Regions from separate parts of the Halomonas sp. 18071143 genome, predicted to be linked through region 2. Evidence: predicted binding sites of a transcription regulator. Region 2 holds the regulator's gene; the other holds the start of a gene.
The links. The regulator FliA, encoded in region 2, starts transcription of late flagellar genes. The targets are predictions, from matches to a motif close to CTAAAGTTNNNNNNNNNNCNGCCGATA.

Region 1 (13,045 bases), 1.9 Mb from region 2:
GGTGGCGCTTTTACAACAAGGCATCAGTGTATCGACCGCAGCTCCCTTTTCAACGGCAGCCCAGGTGCCCCATGCCATCCGTCTTGCGCTAGCATCGGTAGATATTCAGCAGCTTGAAAAAGCACTGTGTGCCGTCAGGGAGGTCGTTGAATACCATGCCTACGTTTAACATCCGCCGTCGAGTCACCACGAACACGGCCAACCACGAATCCTCACTTTGACAAGACGGCTCCAACCATGACCCGCAAAACCCTAAGCCTCAAAACGAAACGGCCCCCAGAGGCCAAGCCCGCCGACACAGTGGCCGACTCCTCACTCGAAGAGCAATCACACACCGACCCCGAAAAGCGCTTTCTCAACGGCACGGCCATTCATCCTTCCCCGCGCCTTTATCTCGCCCACGGCGTTCATGAGCACAGCGTGCGGGCGATGGATCTGATCACGCCCATTGGCATGGGGCAGCGCGGGCTGATCGTGGCGCCGCCGGGGGCGGGGAAAACCACCCTGTTGAAGCATATCTGCCAGGCCGTGGCGGCGGCGTATCCCGAGATCAAGCTGTATGCCCTGCTGATCGATGAGCGCCCGGAGGAAGTGACCGATTTCAAGCGCAGCGTGACCGTGACCGCCGAGGTGCACGCTTCGTCGTCTGACGAAAGCTACGCCCACCATGCGCGCGTGGCCGATAACCTGCTGCAAACGGCGCGCAGGCAAGCTGGCGAGGGGCACGATGTGATGATCGTGATCGATTCATTGACACGGCTTTCCCGGGTGCACAATGCGGGGCAGCGGGGCAGTGGCCGTACCATGTCGGGCGGGTTGGATACCCGGGCGCTGGAAATCCCCCGCAAACTGTTCGGGGCGGCACGGAATATCGAAAACGGCGGCTCGCTGACCATTCTGGCCACCGTGCTGGTGGAGACGGGAAGCCGCATGGATCAGGTGATCTTCGAGGAGTTCAAGGGCACCGGCAACATGGAGCTGGTGCTGTCGCGGGAGGTGGCCAGCCAGCGCATCTTCCCGGCGCTCGATATTGCCAAAAGCAGTACCCGCCGAGAAGAGTTGTTGATCGAGGCCCACGAGATCGAAAAGGTACGCAGCCTGCGCAGAGCCTTGACGCCGCTCAAGCCAACCGACGGCGCGCAGAAGCTGCTGGCGTTGATGGAGAAGTACCCCACCAACGCCGAGCTGCTGGCGGCGTTTTCACCCGCTCAGGGGTAAGGCCTGCCACCTGCCTGCGGGCCATCGCTCGTCGATGTTGCCTACAGCGCCTAGCGGCTGCCTTTCTTCACATGCTTCAAATTGGAGGCCGGGACGGCCTTCTTGACCGGAAATTCCGCCACTTCCCTGCGCTCGATGAGCTGGTTCATGCGCCGTTCGATGGCACACAGGTTCTTGAAGTCGCTGATATCCACCAGCGAGATGGCTTCCCCGGAGGCCCCGGCGCGGCCGGTGCGGCCAATGCGGTGGATGTACTCTTCCGGCTGGAAGGGTAAGTCGTAGTTTACCACTCGGCTCAGCTCGCCGATATCCAGCCCCCGCGCCGCGACGCCGGTGGCCACCAGGTACTTGAGCTCACCGGTTTTGAACTGGGCCAGAATCTTTTCGCGCATGGCCTGGCTTCTGCCGCCATGGATGGAGTCCGCGACGATGCCGCGTTTCTCCAGCTGGGCCACCAGCTTGGCCGCGCTGTGCTTTTTCTCGACGAAGATCAGCGCCTGGTCCCAGGCCTGTTCGTTGATCAGGTGGCTGAGCAGGGCGGATTTGGTGTCCTTATCGACCGTGATCAGCCACTGTTCGATGGTGTCGGCGGCGCGAACGTTGGGGGTGATCGCGATGTTGGCGGCCAGGTCGGTCATCTTGCTGTCTGAAAAGCTGCGGGCGAGGGCGCGAACGTCCTGGGTCATGGTGGCCGTGAACAGCAGGTTCTGGCGCTGTTCCGGCAGGCGCACGATGATCTTGTGAATATCATCCACAAAGCCCATGTCGACCATTCTGTCCGCTTCGTCCAGCACCATGACCTGAAGCTCGTCGAAGTGCAGGGCGCGCTGATGGGCCAGGTCCAGCAGCCTGCCCGGTGTGGCCACCAGAATGTCCACGCCTTCGATCAAACGCTCCTTTTGGGGCGCGGTATCCACACCGCCATACGCGGCCATCGAGGTGAGCTGGGTATGCTTGGCGTATTGCGCCACGCTGGCGTTGACCTGTACCGCCAGCTCGCGAGTGGGCACCAGAATCAGCGCGCGGATGCGCTTGGCCCGCAGCGCTTCTGCCTTGCTGAAGCGCTCCAGCAGCGGCAGCACGAAAGCGGCGGTTTTGCCGGTGCCGGTTTGGGCGGTGGCGATGAGGTCTTTCCCCGAGAGAATGGCGGGAATGGCCTGTTCCTGGATGGGCGTGGGCGTCTGGTAACCGAGTTCGGTGATCGCCTGAACGAGGGGAGTGGATAAACCGAGTGTAGAAAAAGGCATAAGGGGCCCTGACAGCGAGTCGTAGGTGGGTCGAACGTAAAAAGTGGTGCAGCATAGCGTAAAATCGGCCCGCCGTTGCTCGAATATTGCCCGCCGCGTCACCGTACCCCGCCTCACACAAGGTATAATGCCCCCTTCCCGGCGAAGCCTGTGTGCTTTAGCCTGCTGTTTTACGTCGATAAGGTCGTGGTTTGATGATCAACACCAAAATTTACAAGGCGGTGTACGAGCTGGCCGAAAAGCTGATGAAGGCCGCGTCCAAGGATGACCGCGCCACCTTTGAAGTGCTTTACGCCGAGCTGCAGGCGATCTGCACCGAGCATGAGAACACCGAGAAAGACCACCCCGAGCAGTGGGAAACCCTGGCCGACTTCACCGAAGAGCTGGAAGACGCGCTGCCGATCTACCAAAAGGCGCTGGACAAGGCGGTGGCCAAGCAGTCGAACGACCATCTGGCCTCGATTGGCTTTTCCATGGCCACCCTGCAGGTGGAACTGGGCGAGCCCCAGGCCGCCATCGAAAGCTTGCAACGCGCCCAGGCCAGCGCCCAAACGATTGAAGACAACGAGCTGAAAGCAGAGATCGACGAGCTGCTGGCCACGCTTACCAACGGTTAGGAGTCCCCTTGACCAATAACGATATTTTTCGCCGTATTCGCTATGCCTTCGATTTGAAGGAGGCCACCATCGTCAATATCTTCGCCCTGGCAGAGGTGGACGTGACGCCTGCCCAGGTAACGGCCTGGCTGAAGAAGGATGAGGATGAAGCGCTGGTGCCCATGAAGAATCGTGAGCTGGCGGCGTTTTTGAATGGCTTCATCAGCTTCAAGCGCGGCAAGCGCGAAGGCCCGGTGCCTGCGCCGGAAACCCAGCTGAACAACAACATGGTGTTCCAGAAGCTGCGTATTGCGCTGAACATGAAGGCCGAAGACGTGCTGGCGGTGTTCGAGCAGGTGGGGCTACCGCTCAGCCCCCACGAGCTGAGCGCGTTCTTCCGCAAGCCAAGCCACAAGAATTACCGCGAGTGCAAGGACCAGATGCTGCGCAACTTTCTGATGGGCGTGCAGCAACAGCAGCGCCCCAGCCAGGAGAGCTGACGGCTAAGGTGATACCTTAGCCGTCGCGCTTCACGCACACGAAGATGGCATTGCCAGACGCGTTGTCCCACGGGGTGATGGTCTGGTAGTCGTGTTCGAACACGTGCACCTCGAAGTAGGGCGTCAGCAGGGCGATGAGTTCGCCAAAGCTGACCGCCACCATGGGGTGCTCGTCATTCCATACCTGGGTGACCGCAGGCGTGCTCTTTTCGATACTGAGCCGCAGCGTTTGCCGTTCCCCGTGCCCCGCATAGTGCCAACCCGAACGAAACGTGAAGCGATCCTCGCCCTGTTGGGCGGTGTGCTTGACGAACAGCGCGTTGTCGATGCGCTCCTTGTCCACGCTGTTGAAGCACAGTACGCCGCCGGTGCGCAGGGCGCGGTGGGCGCTGGCGATGCAGGCGCTCAGCTTTTCCAGGTTGGCGTTGTAGTGGATGGAGTATAAGAAGCAGGTGATCAAATCCACCGGCTCATCCACCTGGAACTGGCCCATGTCTTGCAGCGAAAAGTGAGCTTCCGGGCAGCGGGTGGCTGCCAGGTCCAGCATCGACTGGTGAATGTCCAGCCCGCTGCTGGTGTAGCCCACATCCAGAAAATGGCGTACGTGGGGGCCGGTGCCGCAGGCCAGGTCCAAGTGCTGGCTGCCCGCGTTGCCAAACAGCTGATGCAGGCGATGAATGGCGTTACTTTGCGCGCGGTAGTCGATGTCGACGCACATCAGATCGTAATAGCCGGAAAGGTCGGTGTAGAGCGCGTTGACGGACATGGTGGCCTAACGGTGAACGCTAAAGGAAAGAGGTGGCGCATGGTATACGAGCGCTTCGTATTTGAGAAGCCGGGTTTGGCTAGCCAACGGAGAGGGCGATGATACATATCGGAATTGAAACGCTGGAAGCGCAGGATGTGGTGGCGCTATTGGAAGAGCACTTGTCTGACATGCACGCCACTTCGCCGCCGGAAAGCGTGCATGCGCTGGACGTGACCGCGCTCAAGGCAGCCAACATCACCTTTTACAGCGCCCGCCAGAACGGCCAGCTGTTGGGCTGCGCGGCAATCAAGGCGCTGGGGGAGGGCCAGGCGGAGCTGAAGTCCATGCGTACCACGCCCGCTGCCCGCCAGCAGGGCGTGGGTGCCCGGCTGTTGACGCACGTGCTGGAAGAGGCCCGGGCTCGGGGCTATCACACCGTCTATTTGGAAACGGGCTCGATGGCCTTCTTCGAGCCCGCTCGCCGTCTATATGCCCGGTTCGGGTTCGAGTATTGCGGGCCGTTCGGCAGCTACCGGCTTGACCCCAATAGCTGTTTCATGCGGCTATGCCTGGGCGAGAGCTGAAAAGGCTAATATCACCGGGCCTGGTGCAGAGGCCCGGTGATGGGTTGTGGAGACAGCTTTTCACGTTAGCCGCTTACGGTAGCCCATCAAGAAAGCTGGTCGGCGAAGTCATGGTTGACGTCCCGATGGCTCGCCTCGTCGGCACGCACGGCGATCACCACGTCGCGCAACCGCGCATCCTGGGGTAGCTTCCAGTAATCGATGGCGATTTGGGGCGCCGGGATGTTTTCGTACTCGCCTCGGTCGATACCTTCCAGGTATTCGGTGTAGCTATAGACGGCTTCCTCTTCCAGGTAGCCGACCACGCGGTGGGCGGTCTTGCTGGAGCATAAATACAGCAGGAAAAACAGATTAAAGAACATGCCTTGGGCTACGAGAATGAGGAAGCGCTCGAAACGGTTGGGCTTGGCGACCTCGATAAAGGTCATCAGGTGCATGCGTTCGTTTTCCGCTTCATCCAATAGGGTACGAATCCAGCCATCATCATCCTTGATGCGCCGAATGGCATGCAAGTGCTGTATCGCCCCTCCCACCATGCCGGGCACGGCGGCCACTGTTTCCAGAATGACGGCACGGTGGCCGTAACGGCCGGCAAAAAACTTGTCGGCAAAAAAACGCATGAATTTCACGACTCGGTAGGCAATGCGGTCTGACAGCCCCTGAGGTTGGTGATGTGTGTATTGTTCGCCAGGCCTCGTGTGCTCATCATGACTGTTCATGGTCTACTCCTTGCAGGTAAAATTTTAATGTATGACTTCTGTATGGCTTTTGGGTTCGTCGCTTGAGCATCTTTTTGCCACTGCGGTGAAAGATTGACGTCGCTGGCAGCGATGGGCGCTGAAATGCTAAAGAATCCTTGCGACTTTCCGATAATAAAGAGGTACGTCTTTTCTTAGCCACTAATGAGTCTGCCATGCCCAAATTACGTGCTCTGTTGTTGTCCGCTACTTTGTTGATGCTTACCGCAACGGCTCAGGCATCAGTGCAGGCAGCAGAGGAGGCGGCGCTGGCGTGGTTGGTGAAGATCGATAACAGCGAGTATGAACAGGCATGGGAAGCCGCTTCGCCACTGCTGCGTACACCGCTTTCTGCTGCCATGCTTGAACGCACCGTTGCACTGTCGCGTAAGGACTTTGGCTCGGTGCAATCGCGCCGCCGAGTGCGCGTTTCGCAGTACACCTCCATGCCCGGCGCTCAGCGGGGTGACTTCAAGGTCGTCACTTTCCAGACCCAGTTTGCCAACCGCCCGCGGGTGGTGGAAGTGGTGACCCCGCATCTGGAAGAGGGTACCTGGCGGGTCAGCGGTTACTATATCGAGTGAGGGCTGGGCCAATCAGCCGCTAGCGCATCACACGATCATTCCCGCCAATGCCTGCATTATCAACACGATGACCAGCACCGCGCTGCCCAGCGCGAGGCTGGTCATCAGCGCATGGCGTTTCCACAGGGTTTCAACCCGTTTGCCATAGCGTTTCACCAGCCAGGCCAGCCCGTAGTAGCGTAGCCCGCGTGAGAGCAGCGCTGCCAGCACGAATAGCAGGATAGGGTAACCGGAAAGCCCGGCGGTAATCATGGCCACCTGGAAGGGGATGGGAAGAATGCCGATGGCCAGAATCGCGGCAAACCCGTAGCGGTTGAAGAAGCCCTGAAACGCCTGATAGCTCTCCTCCATGCCCATGAACTCGATAAACCAGGTCCCCAGCGATTGATAGAGCACCATGCCCACGCTATAGCCCACCAGCGACGCCACCAGGCAGCCCAGCGTGGTGGCCGTGGCAATCGCCCAGATCCGCTGTTTGTTCACCGCCATCAACGGGATCAGTACCAGCTCGATGGGCACGGGCAGGATGATGGTTTCCAGAAACGAGAGGGTGGCGATCAGCCAGAGCATGTGTTTGGAGCCGTTCAAACGCTCCAGCCAGTGCTGGGTACGGGTAGAGATCAGCGCCATCGTGTCCTCCTGACGTAAATGGCATGGCCGACTGGCGGCGGCGCACATGATGAATGTGCGGGGTTGTCGTGTAGAGTAGACTGTTGCGTACTCATTGACCGACGCACTTGGAGCGACTCACACGGAGTGACTCACATGAGTGATCATCATATCGTCATCATTCCGGCAGAGCCTCACTATCTGCCCACTGCGCAGCAGGTAGCCCAGGCCAAGGCTGCGTTGTGGCAGTGGATGCCCGAGGCAGAGAGTATAGACGAGCAGGTATCAGAGCATGTGATGTTTCATGACTGTGGCAGCAACTTCGAGTACGTGCGCTGTCACCTGTGCGCGCAAGAGCTGACCCTTCCTGAGTGGCATCTCGTGATGGATCAGGATTACGACGCACAGCGTGGCTTTGCGCTCCTTCCCCAGGCGCTGCCGTGCTGTGGCAGTGTCGCCAGCGTGCACCAGCTCGACTACTCCTTCCCCCAAGGGTTCGCTCGGTTTTCGCTCACGGCCATCAACCCCAGAACAGGGGCCATGAGCCCCCAACAGACCGAGTCGCTGCAACGCCACCTGGGGCAACCCTTGCGGGTGATTTACCGGCATGTGTAGTGCGCAAGATTCGGGTAGGTGTCGGGCCTTTCACTGGGTAAGCTTTAGCGAGCATCAGCCTCTTTTTGCCCCTTTGCCCGTGAGATGGACGCGATGAACGACTACGCCCGTATCGAAAAAGCCATGGCCTTCATGGTGGCCCACGCCGCCCAGCAGCCGAGCCTGGAGGCGGTGGCCGAGCAGGTACACTTGAGTGCGTTCCATTTTCAGCGGCTGTTCAGCCGCTATGTAGGGGTGAGTCCGAAGCGCTTTTTACAAGCGTTGACGTTGGCGCGGGGCAAGCAGTTGATTGCTTCTTCCCAGAGCCTTGCCGACACCGCCGAAGCGCTGGGGCTGAGCGGCGGCTCGCGGCTTTATGATCATTTCGTGACGCTGGAGGCGGTCACACCGGGGGAGTTCAAGCGCCAGGGGGAGGGCGTGGAGATTGCTTATGGGGTTCACCCCACGCCGTTTGGCCAGGTGCTGGTCGCCACCACCCCGAGAGGCATTTGCCGCATGGGCTTTTTGGCAGCGACACCCGAAGCGGAGATTCTGGCGCAGCTGGCCGCCGAGTGGCCGCGCTGTACCTTGCGCCACCAGCCGGACGCCACGCGTTACGCCGTCGAGGCGCTGTTCGAACCGCCGCGCCGCGCAGCGCCTGGGGCGCTTTCGCTGCATGTGCGGGGTACCAACTTTCAGCTCAACGTGTGGCGGGCGCTGCTGATGATCCCGGACGGGCAGCTTGCCAGCTACTCCCACATCGCCCAGTGGCTGGGGGCTCCGAAATCGTCTCGGGCGGTGGGTAACGCGGTGGGCGCCAACCCCGTGGCGCTGTGGATTCCCTGCCACCGGGTGATTCAGCAAAGCGGCGCCCTGGGTGGCTACCGCTGGGGGCTGGAGGTGAAACGCCAGGTCCAGGCCTGGGAAGCGGCCCAGCATCTGGAATCCTCGGACAGCGCTTGAAGCGAGTGACCGGCTAGGGCCCATCTAATGTCCAAATATGGACCAGCCCGTGCGCTGCACGAACATCTCCAGGGCGCGCACCCCCAGAAGGCTGTTGCCGTAGCTATCCAGCCCCGGTGACCAGACGGCCAGCGAGCCGCGCCCCGGCGCAATGGCCAGAATGCCGCCGCCCACGCCGCTCTTGCCCGGTAAGCCCACGCGGAAAGCAAATTCCCCCGAGGCATCGTAGTGGCCACACATCATCATCAACGAGTTGATTCGACGTGCCCGCTGGGGCGACACCACCCGGAGGTTGCTGGGGCGGTTGACGCCGTCGGAAGCCAGAAACAGCCCGGCGTGGGCCAGTTGCTCGCAGCTCATGGCGATGGCGCACTGGTGAAAGTAGGTGCCAAGCACTTTGTCCACGTCGTGGCGCAGCCGCCCAAAGGCTTTCATGAAGTGAGCCAGCGAGGCATTGCGGTCCTTGTACTGCATTTCCGAGGCGGCGACCTGATGGTCGAAGCAGATGCTGTTGTCGTCGGCGATATAGCGCACGAAGCTCAATATTTCGGCCAGGGTTTCCTTGGGGGCGTGGCCCATCATGATGGCGTCTACCACCGCAATGGCCCCGGCATTGATGAACGGGTTGCGCGGTTTACCGCTCTCGTGTTCCAGCTGCACGATGGAGTTGAAGGGGTCGCCGGAGGGTTCGCGGCCGACGTTGGACCACAGCGCATCGCCGAGCTTGCCCAGCGCAATGGTCAGGGTGAAGACCTTGGAAATACTCTGAATCGAGAACGGCGTGGCGGCGCAGCCCGCCGAGAAGCGCGCGCCCTCGACGGTGGCCAGGCTGATGGCAAACTGGTTGGGATCGACCTGGGCCAGTTGGGGAATGTAGTCGGCCACCTTGCCGCGCTCGGTGGCGTGGGATAGCTCGTCGGCAATCTCGTTCAGTAGCGTTTGCATCTCGGGGTCATCGCTCGTTTCAAGAGCCGCTACCCTAGCGGAAAACGAGCAGTCTGTCTGCCCGTTATCCGGCCCTTCCACGCCGCACCTTGTGCAGCCTGAGGACGCGCGATTTAATGGACGGATATTCAGCAACTGCGTAGGCCGAGAAGACGCCATGACCACACTGATGATTCAAGGCACCACCTCGGATGCAGGCAAAAGTACCGTGGTGGCGGGGCTGTGCCGTGTTTTGCAGCGCCGGGGGTTCTCGGTGGCTCCGTTCAAGCCCCAGAACATGGCGCTCAACAGCGCCGTGACCATCGATGGCGGAGAGATTGGCCGCTCTACTGCGCTTCAGGCCCAGGCGGCGGGGGTGATGCCGCACAGCGACATGAACCCGGTGCTGCTCAAGCCGGAAACGGACCGGGGTGCCCAGGTGATCCTGCGGGGCAAGGTACATGGCCATATGGATGCGCTGGATTATCACGCCTTCAAGCGTACCGCCCAGGCGAGTGTGATGGCCGCCTGGCAGGCGTTGTCCCAGCGCCATGAGGTGATCATTGCCGAAGGAGCGGGGAGCCCGGCAGAGATCAACCTGCGCAAGGGGGATATCGCCAACATGGGCTTTGCCGAAGCCGTGGATTGCCCGGTACTGCTGGTGGGCGATATCGACCGTGGCGGGGTGTTTGCCCAGCTGGTGGGTACCCTGGCGCTGCTGAGCGACAGCGAGCAGGCGCGGACCAGGGGGTTCATCATCAACCGTTTTCGGGGCGATATCGGGCTACTGGAGCCGGGGCTCGAGTGGCTGACGGCGCGCACCCGCAAGCCGGTACTGGGTACGTTGCCCTATCTGCCCGGGCTGCTGTTGGATGCCGAAGACAGCATTGGCACGGTGCAGGCAGAAAAACAGCGCGACACCCTGAATGTCATCGTGCCTGCCTTGCCACGCATCAGTAACCACACCGACTTCGATGCCTTGCGCCTGCACCCGCAGGTATCGTTGAGCTTTATCGGGCCGGACCAGCCGATACCGGCAGCTGATGTGATCATCCTGCCGGGCAGTAAAAGCACCGCCAGCGACCTGGCCTGGCTGAAGCGCCAAGGGTGGGAGGCTGCCATTGCCAGGCACTTGCGTTACGGGGGCAAGGTGCTGGGCATTTGCGGCGGTTTTCAGATGCTGGGGGAGTGGGTGGACGACCCCGAAGGGCTGGAGGGAACCGCCGGGCGGGTGGCGGGCCTGGGCTGGCTGGCGCTTTCGACGCGCATGGCCCCGGCCAAGCAACTGCGCAACGTGCACGGAGTGCTGGCCGGTAGCCAGGTGGCGGTGAGCGGCTACGAAATCCATCACGGCGTGAGTGAGGGCAAGGCGCTGGAGCGCCCGCTCTTCGACCTGGGCGGCCATTTTGATGGGGCCATCAGCGAAGATGGGCAAGTGTTGGGGACCTACCTGCACGGGTTGTTCGACCACCCCGATGCCTGTCAGGCCTTGCTGGAACGCTTGGGGCTGGCCAGCGCCAGTCGCATCGATTACACCGCCCACCGTGAACAGGCGCTGGACCGCCTGGCCGATACGCTGGAGGCGCACCTGGATATCGAAGCAATACTGGCCTTGCTGAGGTGAAGGCAAACATTTACTTTTCTGGGCTTGCTTTGCGTGCCCGCTTGGCCATCAGGGTAATTTCTACCTGGCTGCCACCGCAGATATGCGGGGATTCGGTGCAAGTTCGTGCGGGGTAGCGTCCTGGTTCAAAGAAGTCAGCATAGACGCTGTCCAAAGCGCTAATCTGTTTCAGATCCGCCAAGTGAACATCTACCCTCACGACATCCGCGAGGCTACCGCCTTCCTGCACCAGCATGCGTTCCAGCTCACGCATCACCAAACGGGTCTCTTCTTTCACATCACCACGGGCTACGTCGCCATTGGAGAGATCGGCCACGGTAAGGCCAGAGATAAACGCGTAGTGGTCGTCGATTACCATGTGGCTGCCCGGAAAGTCGGGTTTAGGCAGAGTAGGATCGTTGATGAACTGTGTCATGTGTTCTCCTTGGCAATACAAACATGCCTTGCCCATAGTGCGACTGTGCCATAACCACTGGGTTCCATCGAAACAGGCTGGTGTCTCCCCGCGCTTTGCTCTACGCTGGCGGGCTTTTATAGCCCGCCAGCGCTTATTGAAGGGCGGGGTAGATGAACGCAACGAGAGGGCGTCATGAAGGTAGTCCATGTAAGTGAACGTGCCCAGCGGGATGCGTGTTTGGCCAAATTGTGTGCTGAAGTCTATGGCCAGGCGGCAGGGTTGACGCCGCTGGTGGTCTTCACCGGTACTCGGAACGTGCTGTTTGCCCAGGAAGGCGCGCGCTTGCTGGCGGGGGTGGATGGCAACGGCAAGCCGCTGGCCCTGGCGCTGCTGGTGCTGGACGAGAAAGGCCAGGGCATGACCGTCACCCATGCCTGCGAGCTGGTGGAAGGGGCCAAGGCCCGTCTGCTGAGCGAACTGAGCCTGAAGGCGCCGCTACGTGTCGAGGTGAGCAGTGAGCAGGAAGAGGCGTTCTACCAGCAGTGCGGGTTCAAGCGCTGGTGGACCACGGCGCAGGGCCAGCGCGTTGGGCTCGTGGCGCGCCATCCTGCCAGCCATGTGGATGAGCTGGCGCCCACCCTGGAGCTGGACGAGGCGTTGATTCTGCGTCGTTTCAAGCACGACGCGGCCGCTTTCGGCCAGGCCAAGGAAGCCTTCCTGGCGGGCTTGAATCAGTTCCCGACGTCTTTGTAGCCTTCAGGTGGAGCGGCGTGTTCCATGTTTGAGAACCTGTTTGCACGTTGTTGTCACGAAGCGTCGTCAAGTTCAGGGTAAAATGGCTTCCTCAATAGTGATAGTTATGAGGAATTTGCATCATGGCGCTTGCGATCATGGATTCGACGTCTCGTTACGGCCTGGTGAGTCGGGCGTTGCACTGGGGCATGGCCCTGCTGTTCGTTTGGCAATTCAGTGGCGCTGGGGCACGGGTGCTGCTGGAAGATACGGCCATTGAAAGCTTCTTGTGGGGCACTCATCGAAACGTTGGCGTGCTGCTGATGACGCTGGTGGTACTGCGGGCGCTCTGGGCGTTGGCCAATGCCTCGCGCCGCCCGCCTGCCGTGAGCGTCATGGCCAAGCTGGGCCATCTGGCGCTTTATGGCGTGATGATCGCAGTACCCACCATTGCGCTGATTCGTCAGTACGGCTCGGGGCGGCCGCTGGAGGTATTCGGCGTGCCGCTGATGTCGGGAGGCGGTGAGCGTGTGGAGTGGATGATCAACCTGGGGGGCTTGCTGCACGGTGAGCTTGGCTGGGCACTGCTGGTACTGGTGCTGGGCCATATCGGCATGGCGGTGTTGCACCGCCGTTTGACAGGCCACAGCCTGATGACCCGCATGGCATAGCCTGCGCGCCCGTTCAGCATAGCGTCCATAAAAACGGCGTGCCTCCTGGGCACGCCGTTTTTTGTGCGCTGCAGTTTTGGTGAATAGTTGAGGCGGATAGTCGTGGTGAATAGACGTCCGCTACTTGGCCAGGTCACGCATGGCGTTTTCCAGCCCCTCCAGGGTCATGGGGTACATGCGGTCGTCGATCAGCTCGCGGATCAGGGTGGTCGAGTAGGTGTACTCCCAGGCGCGGGGTGGCATGGGGTTCAGCCACGCCAACCGGGGGAATTTATCGGCCAGCCGTTTGAGCCACACTCCGCCCGCTTCGTCGTTGA
Region 2 (17,622 bases):
TTCCGGATTGGTGCCCACGAGCAGCTGCGCATCTACGCGCGACTGCTGGATACTCCCATGTATGCGCTGGATGTCGAGCAGCCCATCGACGAGCTGGTAGGGCGCCTGCAGGGCAAGCAGTGGGTGATTGTCGATACCGTAGGCATGAGTCAGCGCGACCAGCGGGTGATCGAACAGATCGCTCACCTGCAAGGTGGCCAATCCACCGTGCGTCTGGTGCTGATGTTGAACGCTGCCAGCCAGCCCGAAACGCTGGAGGAGGTCGTGCTGCGCTACCGTCAGGCAGCCAGAGCGGCGGGGGCTACGTTGGATGACTGCATCATCACCAAGCAGGACGAAGCCGGGCGGCTGGCTCCGGCGCTGGATATCGTCATGCGCCACGGCATGCGCGTCCTGTTTGGCTCTTATGGTCAGCAGGTACCCGAAGACATGGCCGTGGCCGACGCTCGGGCGCTGATCGATCAGGCGTTGGCTGCACAGCCCCGCGCTGCGCGCCACGCCGAATCACCGGCGCCCATCAGCTTGCCACGCTGGTCGCGGGATGTGCTGGGGCAGGGGCGTCGGCTCTCGTCGGTATTGTCTCGGCTGCGTAAGCGGGTGGTGGATTTTCATCTGTTGGAAGCCGCCTGGGATATCGGGGCACTGCCCGGCGTCGTTCAGGATCAGCGGCTGGATGAGCTGCTGGCAGGAGCGGAGGCCAATAGCGCTGCCATGGGGCTGGCCTGGTCGCCGCGCCGCCAGGGACGTGGCTGTGATTGGACGATGCCGGACATTCGGCTGGATGAGCAAGGCCGCTGGTTGGCCCTGACCCGCCTTCAGCATCGTCAGCCAGCCGGCTGGCTGCCGCGCCTGGCGGAGTGCGGAGAGAATATGGCAGTGCATCTCCTCCCCGCCCTGCCGGAGCCTGACGTACTTGCCTGGTTGCATGGCCAACGTTTGACCTGGGTCAGCGCGGTACACGCCAGTCAGCGCGTAAACTGTCAGGGCGAGCGCTACACCCTGAAAGGCCTGTTTCAAGAGAGCACGCTGACCCATAGCGTCTCAATCCGTTTTCGCGGCCAGCGAATGCAGTTGTGGAACGCCTATGTGGAGGTGCAAACAGCCTCGGGCCACCCGCTGCTGGCGTGGGTAGGCGATATCCAGGACCCGGAAACAGACAAACACGTCGCGCGTCGCTACTGGTTGACACCCGCACGGCTGGGCAGCGATGTTCTGTCTCTGCTGGTCACACAGCTCGAAAGCGATGGGCTGGCCGCACTCACCAGGCGTGCCTGGCAGCAGCTCAAGGACAATGACGGCGGTGAGGTCAGTCGTGAGCTGCGCCTGCTGATGGCCAGCGGCGCGGCGGCCGTGGCAGGCCATCTCGACCTGGCCGATGATGAGCACGGCCAGGCGCTGCGAACGGACCTGATTCGGTTACTGGGTAGCCAGCGCAAGCGTCGCGACACGGCGCTGCTGGATGCGCTGCTGCATGTGCTGATGGCCCGCGATGCCATTCGTCAACTGGGCAGTGTCAGCCTCGAGGATGTGCTATGAAGGGCCAGGACCAGGCGGCAGGGCTGAGAAAATGGGCAGATTTACAGCGTCAGCAGCGCGGCGAGCAACAGGAAGAAGCGCAACAAGAACCGCAAGAGGCAATGGACGTTGACGTGCCGTCAGTCGATGCTGCGTCAGCCGTCACTGCCACTTCGCCAGAGGTCACCACGGCGGCGGCCAATGTGTCGCCGCCGCGTCCAACGCGGACACTGGTGGTGGTGGGCCTGAGCTCAGCGGGCGCCGTGCAGGTAGACAAGGTCAAGGGGCGCCTGGCCCAGTGGGCGTCGCTGGGGCGCCAATGGGCGGGTGATCCGCAGGAGTGGGACATCAAGGTAGCCCAGCCAGAGACAGGGTCGCTGACGGCCCTGGCCGAGCGCTACCCCCATTGGGCGCTATGGGTCAACAGCGATGCCGAAGCCTTTGCGAGCATGTACCGCGCGCTGCGCCAGATGCGCGAGCGGGGCGGGCCAGCGCGTTTGCTGGCACTGCACGAGCCCCACTTGCCGCGGCAGGGGCTGCTCGACAACCTGCGTGATGCCGCCGAGCATTACTTGCAGATAGAGCTGTTGCTGCTGGCGCGCTGATGGCCCCATGACAAGGTGCCGCCCATGGTTCTACACAAGAGGTCGCTCAACACGATGCGTCGGCAAACATTGATCCACGTCGTAAAGTGGTCGACAGTGACACGCAGAGCGCGCTGCTCAAGCGCAGCGCTCCTGATGCTGGCGTTTGGGTTCGCCAGCTCGGTGCTAGCGGCCACGGGGAGCTGGAGCAGCCAAATGCCCTCGGTGATGGTGGCCATGAGCGATCGGGCAAGCAGTAGCCAGGCCATCAGCCCCCCTGCGGGCGTACCGCTGGGAAGTGCGACGTTGGCGAGAGTGCAATGGCGTTTCGAGACGCCTGCCCACGTGCCTGTCAACGCCTGGCTGTGCCATCCTGAACAGTGTGTGCCCTTGGGGAGCGCGCGTGGCAGTACCATGGCACTGTCCGGCCTGAGCGCCAGCGAACCGCTCTATATGCGTTTTGCGCTGTCGCCGGGGCAGCGACCCGTGCGGGTGCAGGGGTTACAGGTCATCGTGAACTATCAGTAAAGATCGTTTAGCCGTGAGGCGATAGGATGTATACAGCACAAGGCAGGATCAAGCAGAGTGAGCTGTTGACGCAATACATGCCACTGGTGAGACGTCAGGCCTTGACGCTGCAGGTCAGATTGCCCGCCAGTATCGAGCTGGATGATCTGATTCAAGCGGGTATGGTGGGCTTGCTGGAGGCGCTGGGTCGCTTTGATGCCGCACAGGGCGCGACGTTTGCCACGTTCGCCAGCCAGCGCATCCGGGGGGCCATGATGGATGAGCTGCGCACTCGGGATTGGCTGCCGCGCAGCGTGCGCCGCTCTGCCCGGGCGGTCGATGAAACCGTGCGCCGTTTGGAGCAGGTGCTGGGCAGGCCCCCCGAAGAGACGGAAATCGCGCAGGCATTGGATATGCCATTGAGTGACTATCAGCAGCTGCTGAATGACACCAACAGCGGTCAGTTACTGCCTTTCGAGGAGCTGGTGGCCGATGGCGGTGAGCCAGCGGGTGACGAAGGCAGCGCCAATCGCCCGTTCGAGCAGCTGCTCGATGAGCAGCAGCGGCGCACGCTCATCGAAGCCATTGAGGCGCTTCCCGAGCGTGAAAAACTGCTGATGGCTCTGTATTACCAGGAAGAGATGAACCTCAAGGAAGTGGGAGCGGTACTGGGTGTGACCGAGTCGCGAGTATCGCAACTGCATAGTCAGGCCGTTAGTCGCCTTCGTGCTCGCTTGAGCGACCAGCATTAACCCTCTTACCCTCTCACGTTAACCGGCAAGGAACCGTTGATGAACCCCTCTACGCTGATCGGCATATTTGCCAGCATGCTGTTATTGGTAAGCGTGCTGTTCTTCACCGCAGAATCACCCGAAAGCTTTATCAATTTGCCTGGCCTTGCCATCGTCATTACCGGCACCCTGGCAGCGACATTCATCAGCTACCCCCTGAAGGAGGTGCTGCGGGTGGTGCGCCTGGTAGGGCTGGTATTCCGCCGCGAGAATACCTACGTGCGCGACGATATCAGCGAGTTGGTGGCCATGTCGCGGTTATGGTTCAAGGGCGATGTGCGAGCCGTGGAGCGGGAGCTGGAGCACACGCGCAACCCGTTTCTGCGCACCGGGATTCAACTGGTCATTGCCAATACCAAGGAAGATGAAATTTTTGACATGCTGCGCTGGCGAATCGCACGTCTGAAGGCGCGGGAGCATGCCGAAGCACAGATTTTTCGCACCATGGCCACCTATGCGCCGGCCTTCGGCATGATCGGTACGCTGGTGGGGTTGGTCAACATGCTGGAAGTCATGGATGCGGGCGATCTGCAGGTGATTGGTCCGCGCATGGCCGTGGCGCTGCTCACCACGTTCTACGGTATTTTGCTGGCCAATCTGGTCTTCAAACCCATTGCCGTCAAGCTGGAGCGGCGCACCGAAGAGCGGTTGATCACCATGAACATGGTGTTGGAAGGCATTTCACTGATTACCAAGCGTCGTCTGCCGTCGTTCATCGAAGAGACGCTGAACTCGTTCGTGGCCAACTACCACGATGAAATTCGTGATGCGAGCGTCAAGCCGCGCCCGGATGCCGACCCGGCGCTAAAGAAAGGGTAGCCCCATGCTCAATCAGGATGCACGGCATGCGCTGGAGCTGCCTGCGGCAGCAAGCGAGAGCGATGAAGGGTGGCTGACCAGTTACCTGGACGTCTTGACGCTGCTGATTACCCTGTTCGTGCTCTTGCTGGCGCTGACGCCTCCTGGCGGTGGCGAAGGGAGGGAGAGCGATGCCATGGGGCCGGCCAGTGCCATCATGGCCATGCCGTTGGCCTCATTGGCCACTGGTATTCATCCACGTCACGACGGCGTGCAGCCGCAGATGGCCGGGCTGGATATTCCAGGAGTCAGTGTCTCGCAGGGCCGTGAAGGTATCACCCTGCGCATCGACGACAGCCTTTTGTTTCCCAGCGGTAACGATGTGCTAACGCCCCAGGGCCTGATCGTGTTAGAAGGTCTCACGTCGGTACTCCAAACGTTCGAAGGCCAAATCTCGGTGGAAGGACATACCGATAATGTGCCCATTGCCACCCCGCGTTTTCCCTCTAACTGGGAGCTTTCCACGGGGCGAGCCATTGCCGTGGTACGCCAGTTGGAGCGCCAGGGTATCGCCATTTCTCGTATGCGGGCAGTTGGCTATGCCGACACCCAACCCATGGAAAGCAACGCGACCGCGGACGGGCGAGCTGCCAACCGACGCGTTGAACTGCTGCTCAAGCAGCAGGTCGAGGGGTAAAGCTCTATCTCGAGGCTATCTTTGTGTTGACGCATCACTCTCGACTGCAATTCTTTGGCGCCGTGCTGGTGCTCGATCCCGACTGTCGGCAAATGCAGGTCGCTCTGGGTGAAAACCTGACGCTGGCCATTTCGGCTTACGAAATCAGCACGCTCAATATGCACCTCGAGCAAGAGCGCAAGGCGCTGGCTCTGGCCAACCATCGGCTGGAACAGTTGGCCCACTTCGATCCATTGATCCAGGCCTGGAACCGCTATCGTGTGGAAATCGCCGAGCAGCGAACCGGTTAATCTTCTGTTGTGCTGTCCTCGCACAGCTGCTGCATGCGCGCGATGGCGCTGTCTGCACCGGCAAGGCTGAAGGTCATGTACCACGGCTCCTGCTCGTTTTGGTCGAAGCCCAGGAACAGCTGCTCACCGGTGCGCATCTGTGCCATCAGTGTGTCGAGATCGCTCAGGTAAAAGTGCGCGTAGAAGCCGTCATCGCCGCGCTCGGTGATGAACTCGGCCATGGTGTCCACGATGGGTTGGTCATCGATACGCAGCCGGGTAGGCACCAGATTGACGGCGCGGCTCTCGCCCTGCTGCTGTGCCAGGGTCACGCGCATTTCCAGCCAGGGGAGGTCGCATACCCCTTGGGTGGTATTGAGGCTCAAGGTGGCATCGGAGTAGCTGTGGGTTTCGACAGCACGAAAATGGCGCTCTTCGCCCAGTGACAGCGCCATCGATGACCAGTGTTCATGGGGTTCGGCGTGCTCCACGTTGAACGTGGCCGCCTGGACGAGCTGGGCGTTGCCCAGCAGGCTCCCCCCCAGTATCGCCAGCAGTGTACGGCTCTTGACGGGCATAAGCGGTATCATCGTTGAAGGTCTAAAAGATAGGGCGTTCAAGCTTCCAGCAACGGCCTGACGTTGTCGGTCAGGTAGCAGTCGTCGAACTCTCCTTCGGTAGCCAGCGCATCGAGGTCCGGAATGGTGACATGGTGCCGGTCACGAAACACCAGACCGTCTTCGCTGAGTGCGGTGAAGGTTCGGCTGACATGAACCGGGCTCAAGCCCAGGATGTCGGCCAACTGCTCCTGTGACAGGGGGAGGCGGAACTGCCCGCTGATATCGTCGTTGGTCTGGCGCAAGCGCAGATACATTTCATGTAGGAAATGGGCCATCTTCTTGCGCGCGCTGCGCCGTGCCAGGTTGACCAGCCGTTCGGTCAGCAGCGCTTGCTGTCGGCTGGCAATGGCAAACATCACCGACGTGAGCGACAGCGACTCGCGGAAGACCTCCAGCATACGCTTGTGGGGAAAGTGGCAAATGACGCCGTCGCTGATCATGCGGACATTTTCAAGGCGCTGGGAAAACGCAAACTCTCGCAGGCCGATGATGTCACCGGGCAGGAAAACCTCCAGAATCTGACGGTCGCCGTTTTCGAGGTGCCGGTAGGAGTAGGCCCAGCCGCTGCGCAGCGTGCAGAACTCATTGGCCGGTGCGCCCATCTCCCAGAGCACCGTGCCTGCCTTGATGTTGGTGGGGCTCTCTTCCAGCGAGGCCAGCAGCGCTTTCTCGTCATCGTTGAGCGAGCAGTAGTGGCTAAAGTGGCGGATGATGCAGCTTTTGTCCTGTTCCACAGCGTGTGTCTCCTCACAGGAAGCAACCATTGTTAAGCAGTCTCGCTGCTTACTATAAGCAGTCAGCGCCGCCTTTTCCTGAATTTTTTGGCCGCTGCCTAAACGCTTGGGCAGCGGCCATGATGCGGCTAGCGTGTGGCACGGCTGCCACGTTCGAGTAACGGTGCCAGAAAGCGCCCGGTGTGCGATACCGTCTGTTTGGCCAGCTGTTCAGGGGTGCCCTCGGCGATGATTTGACCTCCGCCCGAACCGCCTTCCGGCCCCAGGTCGATCAACCAGTCGGCCGTCTTGATGACATCCAGGTTGTGCTCGATCACCACGATGGTATTGCCGTGGTCGCGCAGGCGGTGCAGCACCGTCAGCAGCTGGCGGATATCCTCGAAGTGCAGGCCGGTGGTGGGTTCATCCAGAATGTAGAGGGTTTTGCCGGTGTCGCGCTTGGCCAGCTCGCGCGCCAGCTTGACCCGCTGAGCCTCGCCCCCGGAAAGCGTCGTGGCGCTTTGCCCCAAACGGATGTAGGACAGCCCCACATCCATGAGCGTTTGCAGGCGTCGGGCGATGGCGGGCACGGGGCTGAAGAAGGCCAGCGCATCTTCCACCGTCATCTCCAATACCTCGTGGATGGTCTTGCCTTTGTAGTGGATATCCAGGGTTTCGCGATTGTAGCGCTTGCCCTTGCAGACGTCACAAGGGACGTAGATATCCGGCAGAAAGTGCATCTCCACCTTGATCATGCCTTCGCCCTGGCAGGCTTCGCAGCGGCCGCCCTTGACGTTGAAGCTGAACCGCCCGGGTTTGTAGCCCCGGGAACGAGCCTCCTGGGTACCGGCGAACAGCTCACGAATAGGCGTGAAAATGCCGGTATAGGTGGCCGGGTTGGAGCGCGGGGTGCGGCCGATCGGGCTCTGGTCGATGTCGATGACCTTGTCGAGCTGGTCCAGGCCTTCCACCTTTTCGTAGGGAGCCGGTGTCAGGGTGGTGGCCCGATTGAGTTCACGGGCGGCAATCGGCATCAGCGTGCCGTTGATCAGCGTCGACTTGCCGGAGCCGGAGACGCCCGTCACGGCAATGAACAGCCCCAGTGGCAGGCTGAGGGTGACATTTTGCAGGTTGTTGCCCGTGGCACCGCGCACCACCAGTTGCTTCTCGGGATTGCCCGGGATCCGGTAAGGCGGGACGGCGATTTCGCGGCTGCCGGAGAGATATTGGCCGGTCAGCGAATTCGGGTTGTCCATCACCTGCTGCGGCGTGCCCTGGGCGACGATCTCGCCCCCATGGACACCTGCACCGGGGCCGATGTCCAGCACGTGGTCCGCCGCGCGGATGGCATCTTCGTCGTGCTCGACGACGATCACGGTGTTGCCCAGGTCGCGCAATCGCTCCAGCGTCTTGAGCAGACGGTCGTTGTCCCGCTGGTGCAGCCCGATGGAGGGTTCGTCCAGAATGTACATGACGCCCACCAGGCCAGCACCGATCTGGCTAGCCAGGCGGATACGCTGTGCCTCACCCCCGGAGAGCGTGTCGGCGCTGCGTTCGAGGTTCAGGTAATCAAGCCCCACGTTGACCAGAAATTCCAGGCGAGCATGGATCTCGTTGACGATCTTGTCGGCAATTTCTCCCTTGCGCCCGGGAAGCGCCAGCGCGCCAAAGTAGCGCCACGCCTCGCCAATCGGCAGGTGGACGATATCCGCGATGTTTCGGTCATCGACATACACATGGCGAGACTCCTTGCGGAGCCGCGAGCCGTGGCAGGCGGTGCAGGGCTGAACCGCAATGTACTTGGCCAGGTCGTCGCGCACCATGCTGGACTCGGTTTCCCGGTAGCGGCGCTGCATGTTGGGCAGCACCCCTTCAAAGGCATGCTCACGGGTGACTTTCCGGCCACGGTCTCCCACGTAAACGAAGGGGACCAGCTCGCCACCACTGCCGTTGAGGATGATGTCCCGCTCGTGGCGGGCCAGCTCCTGCCAGGGCGTTTCCAGCTCGAAGCGGTAATGCTTGGCCAGCGCCTGTAGCTGGGTAAAGTAATAAATGTTGCGCCGATCCCAGCCCTTGATCACGCCTTCCGCCAGGGAAAGCTCGGGGTGGCTGATCAGTTTCTCCGGGTCGAAGTACTGCTGTATGCCCAGGCCGTCGCAGGTCGGGCACGCCCCTGCCGGGTTGTTGAACGAAAACATCCGCGGCTCCAACTCGGAGAGCGAATAGCCGCAAACGGGGCAGGCAAAGCGGGACGAGAAGACCAGATCGTCCTGCTCGCCGTCCATGAAATGCACCATGGCGGTGCCGTCGGCCAGGTTCAGGGCCGTCTCGAAGGATTCCGCCAGGCGCTGGGCGATATCGTCACGTACCTTGAAACGGTCCACGACCACGCTGATATCGTGCTTCTTGCGCTTGTCCAGCGGCGCTATGTCGTCCAACTCCAGCACCTGGCCATCAATCTGGACGCGCACGAACCCCTGCGCGCGCAGCTCGGACAGCAGCTGTAAATGCTCCCCCTTGCGGCCTTTGACGACCGGCGCCAGCAGCATCAAGCGGGTGCCTTCCGCCAGGTTCATGACCTGATCGACCATCTGGGAGATCGTCTGGGCTTCCAGGTCCTCGCCATGCTCTGGGCAGCGAGGGGTGCCGGCACGGGCAAACAGTAGGCGCAGGTAGTCGTAAATCTCGGTAATCGTGCCAACCGTCGACCGAGGGTTGTGAGAGGTGGATTTTTGCTCGATGGAGATGGCCGGAGAGAGCCCTTCGATGTGATCCACATCGGGCTTTTCCATCATTGATAGAAACTGGCGCGCATAGGTGGAGAGCGATTCCACATAGCGCCGCTGGCCCTCGGCGTAGAGCGTATCGAACGCTAGGGACGACTTGCCGGAGCCTGACAGGCCGGTAATCACGATCAGCTTGTCGCGGGGCAGCTCCACATCGATCTGCTTGAGGTTGTGGGTGCGGGCACCCCTGACCAGAATGCTGTCCATCAACACCTCGAATCGCGTGGCAAAAGCGTAATTATACGGTTGCGGCACCCCTTCCGGCAAAACTGTCTCGCTTCGCTGCAGCGTGGCGGGCATTTCATGCTTGGCGTTTCCAGCGTGCCGACAAAGCGCTAGAATGGGCGGTTATTTCAGGCCGTTCGGCCCACTCATCGTACACAAGGGTTCTATGCGCAAGGTTTCTGCACTGCTGCTGGCTGCCGAGCGCCGAGCCATCAGCGGCTTGGCCGGTCTCTACGCATCTCGCATGCTGGGACTCTTCATGGTGCTGCCGGTGCTGGCCTTGTATGCCGATACGCTGGAAGGGGCGACGCCGTTACTGGTTGGTCTGGCGTTGGGCGTGTATGGCCTGACCCAGGCCGTTCTGCAGATTCCGTTTGGCTGGCTGTCCGACCGGATCGGTAGAAAGCGAGTGATTGCCATGGGCCTGCTGATTTTTGCCGCAGGCAGCGTCGTGGCCGCCACGGCGGATACCATTGGTGGCGTGATCGTCGGTCGCGCGCTGCAGGGTAGCGGCGCCATTGCGGCGGCCATCATGGCGCTGCTGGCCGACCAGACCCGCGAGCAGGTACGCACCGTTGCCATGGCGACCATTGGCCTCTCCATCGGTGTGTCCTTTGCCGTTGCCATGGTGCTGGGGCCCTGGCTGGCGTCATGGGGAGGGCTGTCGAGCCTGTTCTGGTTCACGGCACTGCTCACGTTGGTGGGCTTGCTGGTATTGTGGCGCTGGGTGCCGCCAGCGCCCAGGCGCCTGCGCCACCGGGATGTCGGGCTGGACCGTCAGCAATTCAAGCGTGTCATTACCCGCTCGGACTTGTGGCGTCTGGATGTGTCGATTTTTGCCCTGCACCTGGTGCTCATGGCCATTTTCGTGGCCGTGCCGTTCCGCTTGCTGAACGCCGGGGTAGCGGTGGAGTACCATGGACTGGCCTATCTGGCCATCATGGGACTGTCGTTTGTCGCCATGGTGCCGCTGGTGATCGTGGCCGAAAAGCGCCAGCGCATGAAACTGATGTGCCTGCTGGCCATTGGGGCCATCGTGCTCAGTTTGGCGGCGCTGGGGCTACCGCTCTCCCAGGGGCAGTGGCTGTTTGTCTGGCTGCTGGTGTTTTTTACCGGCTTCAATTTGCTGGAGGCAACGCTGCCATCCATGCTAAGTAAACTGGCGCCTGCCGGAGCAAAAGGCACCGCCATGGGCGTCTACTCCACCAGCCAGTTCCTGGGCGCGTTTTTGGGCGGTACCCTGGGGGGGTGGCTGGCGCACACCTGGGGGCTGGACGCCGTGTTCATCGGCTGTGCGGTGCTGGCGCTGTGCTGGTGGCTGGCCATGTGCGGCATGCCGTCACCGCCGCCGCTCTCCAGTGAAGTGGTGGCATTGCAGGATACCCAGGCCGATGCCATGGACCTACTCATGGAGCACCTGGCCGATGTGGCGGGTGTCGAAGATGTCATGGTCGTGCCGGAAGAGCGCCTGGTATATTTGAAAGTCAATCGTAAAGAGCTTGATCAGGCGGCACTGGCCCGGTTGATTCCGCCACCGCGGCCCTGATCAATGAGAGACCATCACCGTTTACGACAAGGAGCGACCTTATGGCGCGCGGTATCAACAAAGTTATTCTGATCGGTAATCTGGGCCAGGATCCGGAAGTGCGTTTCACCCCTTCCGGTACAGCGGTCGCCAACCTGAACCTGGCCACCTCGGACACCTGGATGGATCGCCAGAGCGGCCAGCGGCAGGAGCGTACCGAATGGCACCGCGTGGTGCTCTTCAACAAGACGGCTGAAATTGCCCAGCAGTACCTGAAAAAAGGCTCCAAAGTCTATATCGAAGGTCGTCTGCAGACGCGTAAATGGCAGGACCAGAATGGCCAGGACCGTTACAGCACTGAAATCGTCGCCAACGACATGCAGATGCTGGATGGTCGCAGTGGTGACTACCAGGGAGGGGGGGCGCCGCAGGGTGGCTATGCCCAGCAAGCGCCAGCCCAGTCTGCGCCGCCGCAACAGCATTACCAGCAGCCGCCTCAGCAGGCACCTCAGCAGGCACCTCAGCAGGGTGGCTACGCTCCGCAACAGCATGCCGCGCCTCAGCGTGGCGGCGCGGCGCCTCAGCAGCAGCCGCCTGCGCATCAGCAAAACAGCAGCTACGGCGCTCCGGATCCCGGTAACTTCGACGATTTTGACGACGAAATTCCGTTCTGATCGCCATGCCGTGCTGGGCGTTGCCGCCACCCTACCGGGTTGAGAAAAGGGGTCTGTCTTGAAGCTGCTAATACTGAATGCAGGACACTGCTTGAGCCTGGCATTGGCCCGTGAGGCAAGTCGGCGCTCGGATACCGAGTTGGTGATTGAGCAGGGCGTGAGCGTTTCTCCAGACCAGCTGGCGGCCATCGCCCCGGAGGCGGTGATCATTCCGCCTCTGTCGCATCCCCTCAGCATGACGCCCGCCGATGTCTATGCCCATGCCGATGCGGTGGACCAGTGTGTCGACGCCTGTCGGGCGGCTGGCATTGCCCTGGTGTGGTGCGTGTCCGACCAGCTCTACGAAGAGGGGTTCGAGATCCCGATCGACGAGCATGTCGTGCCGGCCCCCCGTGATGAGTGTTTGCGCCGCCTGGTGCAGACCGGTGACCGTATTCGCGCGGAGTATCACCGCCACTTGATCGTGCGGCTGGGGCCGCTGTTCGCCCTGGAAGGTAGCCATGCCTGGCTCAATGAAGTCATCGACAGCTTTGTAGCAGGCCAGTCCGTGCGTGCGGCCGAAGACGTGATTTTTTGCCCTACCTCGGCGGATGCCGTGGCCATGGCGCTGGTGGGCATGCTTCAGCAGCAAGCCTGTGGGGCCGATGCCTGGGGGGCGTATCACCTGGCAGGCACCGAGCCGGTCAGTGCGTTTACGTTCGTCTCCATGGTGCGTACCCAGCTGGCCACCCATCTCGAAGGGCGTGGCGAAGCGGTCGAGCTGGGTGAGGTGCAGGCGTTGAACCACCATCACGATGCCAAGCTGCGGCGAGTGCTGAACTGTCGCCGCGTGCTGGACGTCTTTGGCGTGCACCAAAAACCCTGGCGGCTCGAGGTAGGGCGGATGCTGGATGCCTGGTGCCTGACCCGCACTCAGCCGACCGTCACCGGTACTGGAACAGGAGAGTCCGCTTGATGAATGTGGTACGCAGCCTGGTGTTTTATCTGGGCTATTTTTCAGCCATGCTGCTGATTGGTGTGCTGTTCCTGCCCGTGGCACCGTTTCTTCCCCTGGCGGCGCGCTATCGTCTGTTGAACCTCTACAACTACTTCCTGATGGTCTGGTTTCGGCTGGCCTGTGGGGTACGTTACGAAATTCAAGGGCGCGAACATATTCCTGCGGGGCCTTGCGTCATTCAGGCCAACCACCAGTGTGAGTGGGAAACGCTGTTCCTGCAGGTCATGAAGCCGCCGGTCTGTACGGTGCTCAAGCGAGAGCTGCTGCGTATCCCTGTGTTTGGCTGGGGGCTGCGCCTGCTACGTCCCATTAGCCTGGATCGCTCCAGGCCTGCTCGGGCCATGAAACAGGTGCTGACGCAGGGGGTGGAGCGTTTACACGGCGGACTTTCGGTACTGATCTTTCCGGAAGGCACGCGTGTCGATCCTGGTGTGCGCAAGCGCTACAACAAGAGCGGTAGCGTGGTCGCCTGCCGTGCCGGTGTGCCGGTGCTGCCGGTGGCGCACAATGCCGGTGAGCGTTGGCCGGGTCGCCAGTGGGTCAAACGCCCGGGTGTCCTGCGTGTGCGCATTGGCCCGCCCATCGACACCGCTGGGCGTACCCCAGACGAAGTATTGGCTGATGTGGAGGCGTGGATCGAAGGGCAGCTTCGCGAGATCTCCGAGGTGCCCAGGCCTTAAAAGCCGTTGCTCCAAAGCCAGTGCCCTGACAAACAGCGCACACGCTGCACCAACACAAACGGCGCCCTTGGGCGCCGTTTGTGTGGGTCGTTGAGACCGGATCAGCCGTTATAGCGCTGGAATACCAGGCAGGCATTGGTGCCGCCGAAGCCAAAGCTGTTGGACAGCACGCGGTCAATGGTGGCGTCATCGCGGCGTTGGGTCACGATATCGAAACCATCGGCTTGCTCGTCCAGGTGCTCGACATTGGCCGAGGCCGCCACGAAGCGGTGCTGCATCATGAGCAGCGAGTAGATCGCTTCTTGCACGCCGGTGGCGCCCAGCGAGTGGCCCGTCAACGATTTGGTAGAGCTCATGGCAGGCGTTGTGTCGCCAAAGACGCTACGGATCGCCTTCAATTCGGCCACATCGCCCACGGGGGTCGAGGTGCCGTGGGTATTGATGTAGTCGATGCTGCCATCGACGGTCGCCATGGCCTGACGCATGCAGCGCATGGCGCCTTCGCCAGACGGCGCGACCATGTCATGGCCATCGGAGGTTGCGCCGTAGCCGACCAGCTCGCCATAAATTTTGGCGCCGCGTGCCTTGGCATGTTCCAGCTCTTCCAGCACCAGCATGCCGCCGCCGCCCGCGATGACGAAGCCATCACGTGCTTGATCATAGGGGCGAGAAGCGTGCTCAGGAGTGTCGTTATAGTGCGTAGACAAGGCCCCCATGGCATCGAAAAGGCACGATAGCGTCCAGTGCTCTTCTTCACCGCCGCCTGCAAACACGACATCCTGCTTGCCTAGCTGAATCTGCTCCATGGCGCTGCCGATACAGTGAGCCGAGGTGGCGCAGGCAGAGGAGATGGAGTAGTTGATGCCCTTGATCTTGAACGGCGTGGCCAGACACGCCGAGACCGTGCTGCCCATGGTACGGGTGACCCGGTAAGGACCGACGCGACGCAGGCCTTTTTCGCGCATGACGTCGGCGGCTTCTACCTGGTTGGCGCTGGAGGCGCCGCCAGAGCCGGCAATAAGGCCGGTTCGCTCGTTGGAAACCTGCGCTTCGGTCAGGCCTGAATCTTCGATGGCTTGGGCCATGGAGACATAGGCGTAGGCGGCTGCATCACCCATGAAGCGGCGCAGTTTACGATCGATCAGTGCGTCCAGGTCGATATCGACGCTGCCTGCCACGTGGCTTCTGAAGCCGCGCTCGGCGTACTCTTCCTTGAACCGAATACCGCTACGCCCACTCTTGAGCGCATCCAGGACCTGTTGCTGGTCGTTGCCCAGGCAGGACACGATGCCAAGGCCGGTGACTACCACTCGTCGCATGGGAGCCTCCTGTTAAAAATTCGCAGTGGAGGTGAATAGGCCAACGCGCAGGTCATTGGCCTGGTAGATGTCGCGCCCGTCAACGGATACGGTGCCATCGGCAATACCCAGAATGAGCCGACGGGTAATGATGCGCTTCACGTTGATCCGGTACGTTACCTTTTTCGCATCGGGCAGAATCTGCCCGCTGAACTTGACGTCGCCACAGCCCAGGGCACGGCCCCGGCCAGGGTGACCCAGCCAACCGAGGTAGAAACCGACCAGCTGCCACATGGCATCCAGGCCCAGGCAGCCGGGCATGACCGGGTCGCCCGGGAAGTGGCAGTCAAAGAACCACAGGTCAGGCGTGATATCCAGCTCGGCGATCAATTCGCCCTTGCCGTGCTCACCGCCCTCTTCATGGATGTGAATGATGCGGTCAAGCATCAGCATGTTGGGGGCAGGCAGCTGTGCGTTGCCAGGGCCAAACAGCTCGCCGCGTGAGCAGGCCAGCAGTTCTTCGCGATCAAAGGAATGTTGCTTGGTCACTGAATCGTTCCGAAAGTCAAAAATGGTGGTTGCGCCTAGTCTACTTCCCGAAACCGCTGAATGCACGCCGCAGGCGTCTTATCCTGTGTTTTTAAGGCGCATCGTGACTGCCAATGACGACCATGGTCGCGTACGGATGCGGCACTCCATGCGCGAAATTGCCTAATCAACGGATGATTCACGTAATATGATCTATCCAGGGGTGGGGTAAGGCGGCATGATGTCATCCATACCGTTGCCGACGTAGTGACTGCTGAATAGGACAACAAGAAACGCCATGTGGCTGCCTATCTCGATGAATCGTCCTTTGGTCTGGGTGGCGCTGACTGCGCTGCCTGCCTGTGTCTGGATTCCAGATGCCGCGCTGCGCATGGTGGCGGCTGGTCTGGTTTCGCTGGGCTTGTGGGACGCCTGGCAACAGGTGCGCCAGCAGCGCTTGCGCTTGCGACTTTCCCTCGATGCCATTGGGCTGGCAGGGGACGCGATCGTGATTAGTGATGTCGATAACCGGGTCCTGATGGTCAACCCTGCGTTTACCGATATTACTGGATATGACAGCCAGGAGATAGTCGGCCGCAAGTTGGAGACCCTTGCCGCGCCGCGCCACGACAAAGCCTTCTATCAGAATTTCTGGAACACGCTGAAGGCCACCGGGCGTTGGGAAGGCGAGGTGTGGAACCGCCGCAAGCATGGCGACGAATACCCCGAATGGCTGAAGGTGCGTGCCGTCACCGACCGCCGCGGCAATATCACCCATTTCATCAGTCTGTTTGCCGATATTTCGGCGCAGAAGGCCCGCGAGCGCGACCTGCGCCGCATCGGCTATGAAGACCCCCTGACCGGGCTGCCCAATCGCCGCCGCCTGCATGACCTGATGGCATCACGCTTGCGCCACCTGCGTGCGGGAGAGAGCCTGGATATTGCGCTGATCGATATAGACGGCTTGAAATCGGTCAACGACAGCCTAGGCGTAGAGTACGGAGACCGCCTGCTGGCACGCTTTGCGCAACGGTTGGCCAGTTACATGGCAGGCAGTGTTGTGGGTCGACTGGGCGGCGATGAGTTCATGGTCATTCGCACCACTACCTTCGATGACCATGACAAGTGGATCATGACCTTGCGCGACCATATGGGGCGCCCGTTTGAAATCAACGACCAGTCGCTGCGCCTGGGGCTCTCCATCGGTAGTTGCCGGGCACCCGAAGATGGGCGTGATTCCGGCGTACTGTTCCAGCGCTTGGAGTCTGCGCTGTACAGCGCCAAGCGGCTGGGGCGTAACCATAGCCAGCGTTTCCGGCCGGCGCTCGACAAGCAGGACAACCCTCAACTGGCGCTGGTGAGTGACCTGCGCGCGGCGCTGATCTCGGGAGACCAGCTGGAGCTGCACTACCAGACCCAGCATCATCCCGGTACCGGCGAGCTGATGGGAATGGAAGCGCTGCTGCGTTGGCGCCACCCGCAAGACGGCATGATTTCACCAGGAGACTTCATTCCGTTGGCCGAGCGCCACGGCCTGATGGCCGAGCTGGGCAGTTGGGTCATCGAGAAAGCCTGCGCGCAGCAGGCCCATTGGCAGAACAGCGGCATGCCCAAGGTCACGGTGTGGATCAATATTTCGGCACTGCAGCTGTTTCAGGGCGATCTGGAAACGCAGTTGGCGACCTGCCTGGAGCGCTATCAGCTAAAGCCTGCCCAGATCGGCCTGGAGCTGACCGAGTCGGTGCTGCTCGACGAGCGTGCCGGTGACATGGGGCCGCGATTGCAGGCGTTACGCGATCAGGGGTATGCCATTGCCATTGACGATTTCGGCACGGGCTATTCGTCGCTGGGTTACCTGAAACGGCTGCCGGTCGACAAGATCAAACTGGACCGCGCCTTCATTCGCGATCTGCCCCATGATCAGGCCGATGCTGCAATCGTCACAGCCGTTCTTGCCATGGCGGCGGGGATGGGGCTCGACGTCGTCGCGGAAGGCGTCGAAACCCAGGCGCAGTGCCAGTTTCTGATCAAGGCGGGCTGTACCCTGGTGCAAGGGTTCTATTTTGCCAAGCCGCTCTCTGCCGCTGAGCTGGAGCAGCGCTGGTTGCCGCCACCCTTGGCGGAAGGGGCCAACTGATCAGCTCACGACGCTGGGTTGATAGCGGCGCATGTAAGTGCTGATGCCCCAGCAGCGCGAACACGGCAATGATGGCGCTGGCCGCCTCGTCCGCACTGACCTGCATGGGCATGGGGAAGTCGTTGCGATCCGTGAGAGGGGGCTTCACGAACCCAGGGCGAAATAGCGTTCCAGTGCTTGCCTACCCTCAATGTGATGGAGCGGATCGTTGAAAAAAACTTCTTCAGTATATGCCTCGTATGGTTTTTATCTGGCCTACTTCGACAAGGCCTTGAAGG

Region 1: KVY02_RS10140 (DUF4019 domain-containing protein) is a predicted target of FliA. The motif match lies at 5,739-5,765, and genes of this name have one in related genera.

The regions. Positions count from the first base shown of each region.
Region 1 covers NZ_CP078120.1:2,164,909-2,177,953, reverse strand. The annotation lists gene KVY02_RS10180 (hypothetical protein) at 2-169, shown strand; gene rho (transcription termination factor Rho) at 238-1,218, shown strand; gene KVY02_RS10170 (DEAD/DEAH box helicase) at 1,269-2,465, opposite strand; gene KVY02_RS10165 (tetratricopeptide repeat protein) at 2,660-3,082, shown strand; gene KVY02_RS10160 (DUF1456 family protein) at 3,091-3,561, shown strand; gene KVY02_RS10155 (class I SAM-dependent DNA methyltransferase) at 3,578-4,327, opposite strand; gene KVY02_RS10150 (GNAT family N-acetyltransferase) at 4,426-4,893, shown strand; gene KVY02_RS10145 (alternative oxidase) at 4,980-5,612, opposite strand; gene KVY02_RS10140 (DUF4019 domain-containing protein) at 5,807-6,214, shown strand; gene KVY02_RS10135 (YqaA family protein) at 6,242-6,844, opposite strand; gene KVY02_RS10130 (hypothetical protein) at 6,980-7,438, shown strand; gene KVY02_RS10125 (methylated-DNA--[protein]-cysteine S-methyltransferase) at 7,532-8,380, shown strand; gene KVY02_RS10120 (glutaminase) at 8,405-9,325, opposite strand; gene KVY02_RS10115 (cobyric acid synthase) at 9,483-10,928, shown strand; gene KVY02_RS10110 (RidA family protein) at 10,939-11,343, opposite strand; gene KVY02_RS10105 (hypothetical protein) at 11,518-12,078, shown strand; gene KVY02_RS10100 (cytochrome b) at 12,201-12,728, shown strand; gene KVY02_RS10095 (vWA domain-containing protein) at 12,849-13,045, opposite strand, start outside.
Region 2 covers NZ_CP078120.1:206,096-223,717, forward strand. The annotation lists gene flhF (flagellar biosynthesis protein FlhF) at 1-1,536, shown strand, start outside; gene KVY02_RS00990 (hypothetical protein) at 1,533-2,120, shown strand; gene KVY02_RS00995 (flagellar protein FlhE) at 2,316-2,627, shown strand; gene KVY02_RS01000 (RNA polymerase sigma factor FliA) at 2,654-3,358, shown strand; gene KVY02_RS01005 (motility protein A) at 3,398-4,216, shown strand; gene KVY02_RS01010 (OmpA/MotB family protein) at 4,221-4,892, shown strand; gene KVY02_RS01015 (hypothetical protein) at 4,916-5,182, shown strand; gene KVY02_RS01020 (hypothetical protein) at 5,179-5,739, opposite strand; gene KVY02_RS01025 (Crp/Fnr family transcriptional regulator) at 5,778-6,515, opposite strand; gene uvrA (excinuclease ABC subunit UvrA) at 6,644-9,487, opposite strand; gene KVY02_RS01035 (MFS transporter) at 9,672-11,051, shown strand; gene ssb (single-stranded DNA-binding protein) at 11,093-11,704, shown strand; gene KVY02_RS01045 (sugar nucleotide-binding protein) at 11,763-12,659, shown strand; gene KVY02_RS01050 (lysophospholipid acyltransferase family protein) at 12,656-13,381, shown strand; gene fabB (beta-ketoacyl-ACP synthase I) at 13,483-14,700, opposite strand; gene fabA (3-hydroxyacyl-[acyl-carrier-protein] dehydratase FabA) at 14,713-15,228, opposite strand; gene KVY02_RS01065 (putative bifunctional diguanylate cyclase/phosphodiesterase) at 15,506-17,344, shown strand; gene phrB (deoxyribodipyrimidine photo-lyase) at 17,600-17,622, opposite strand, start outside.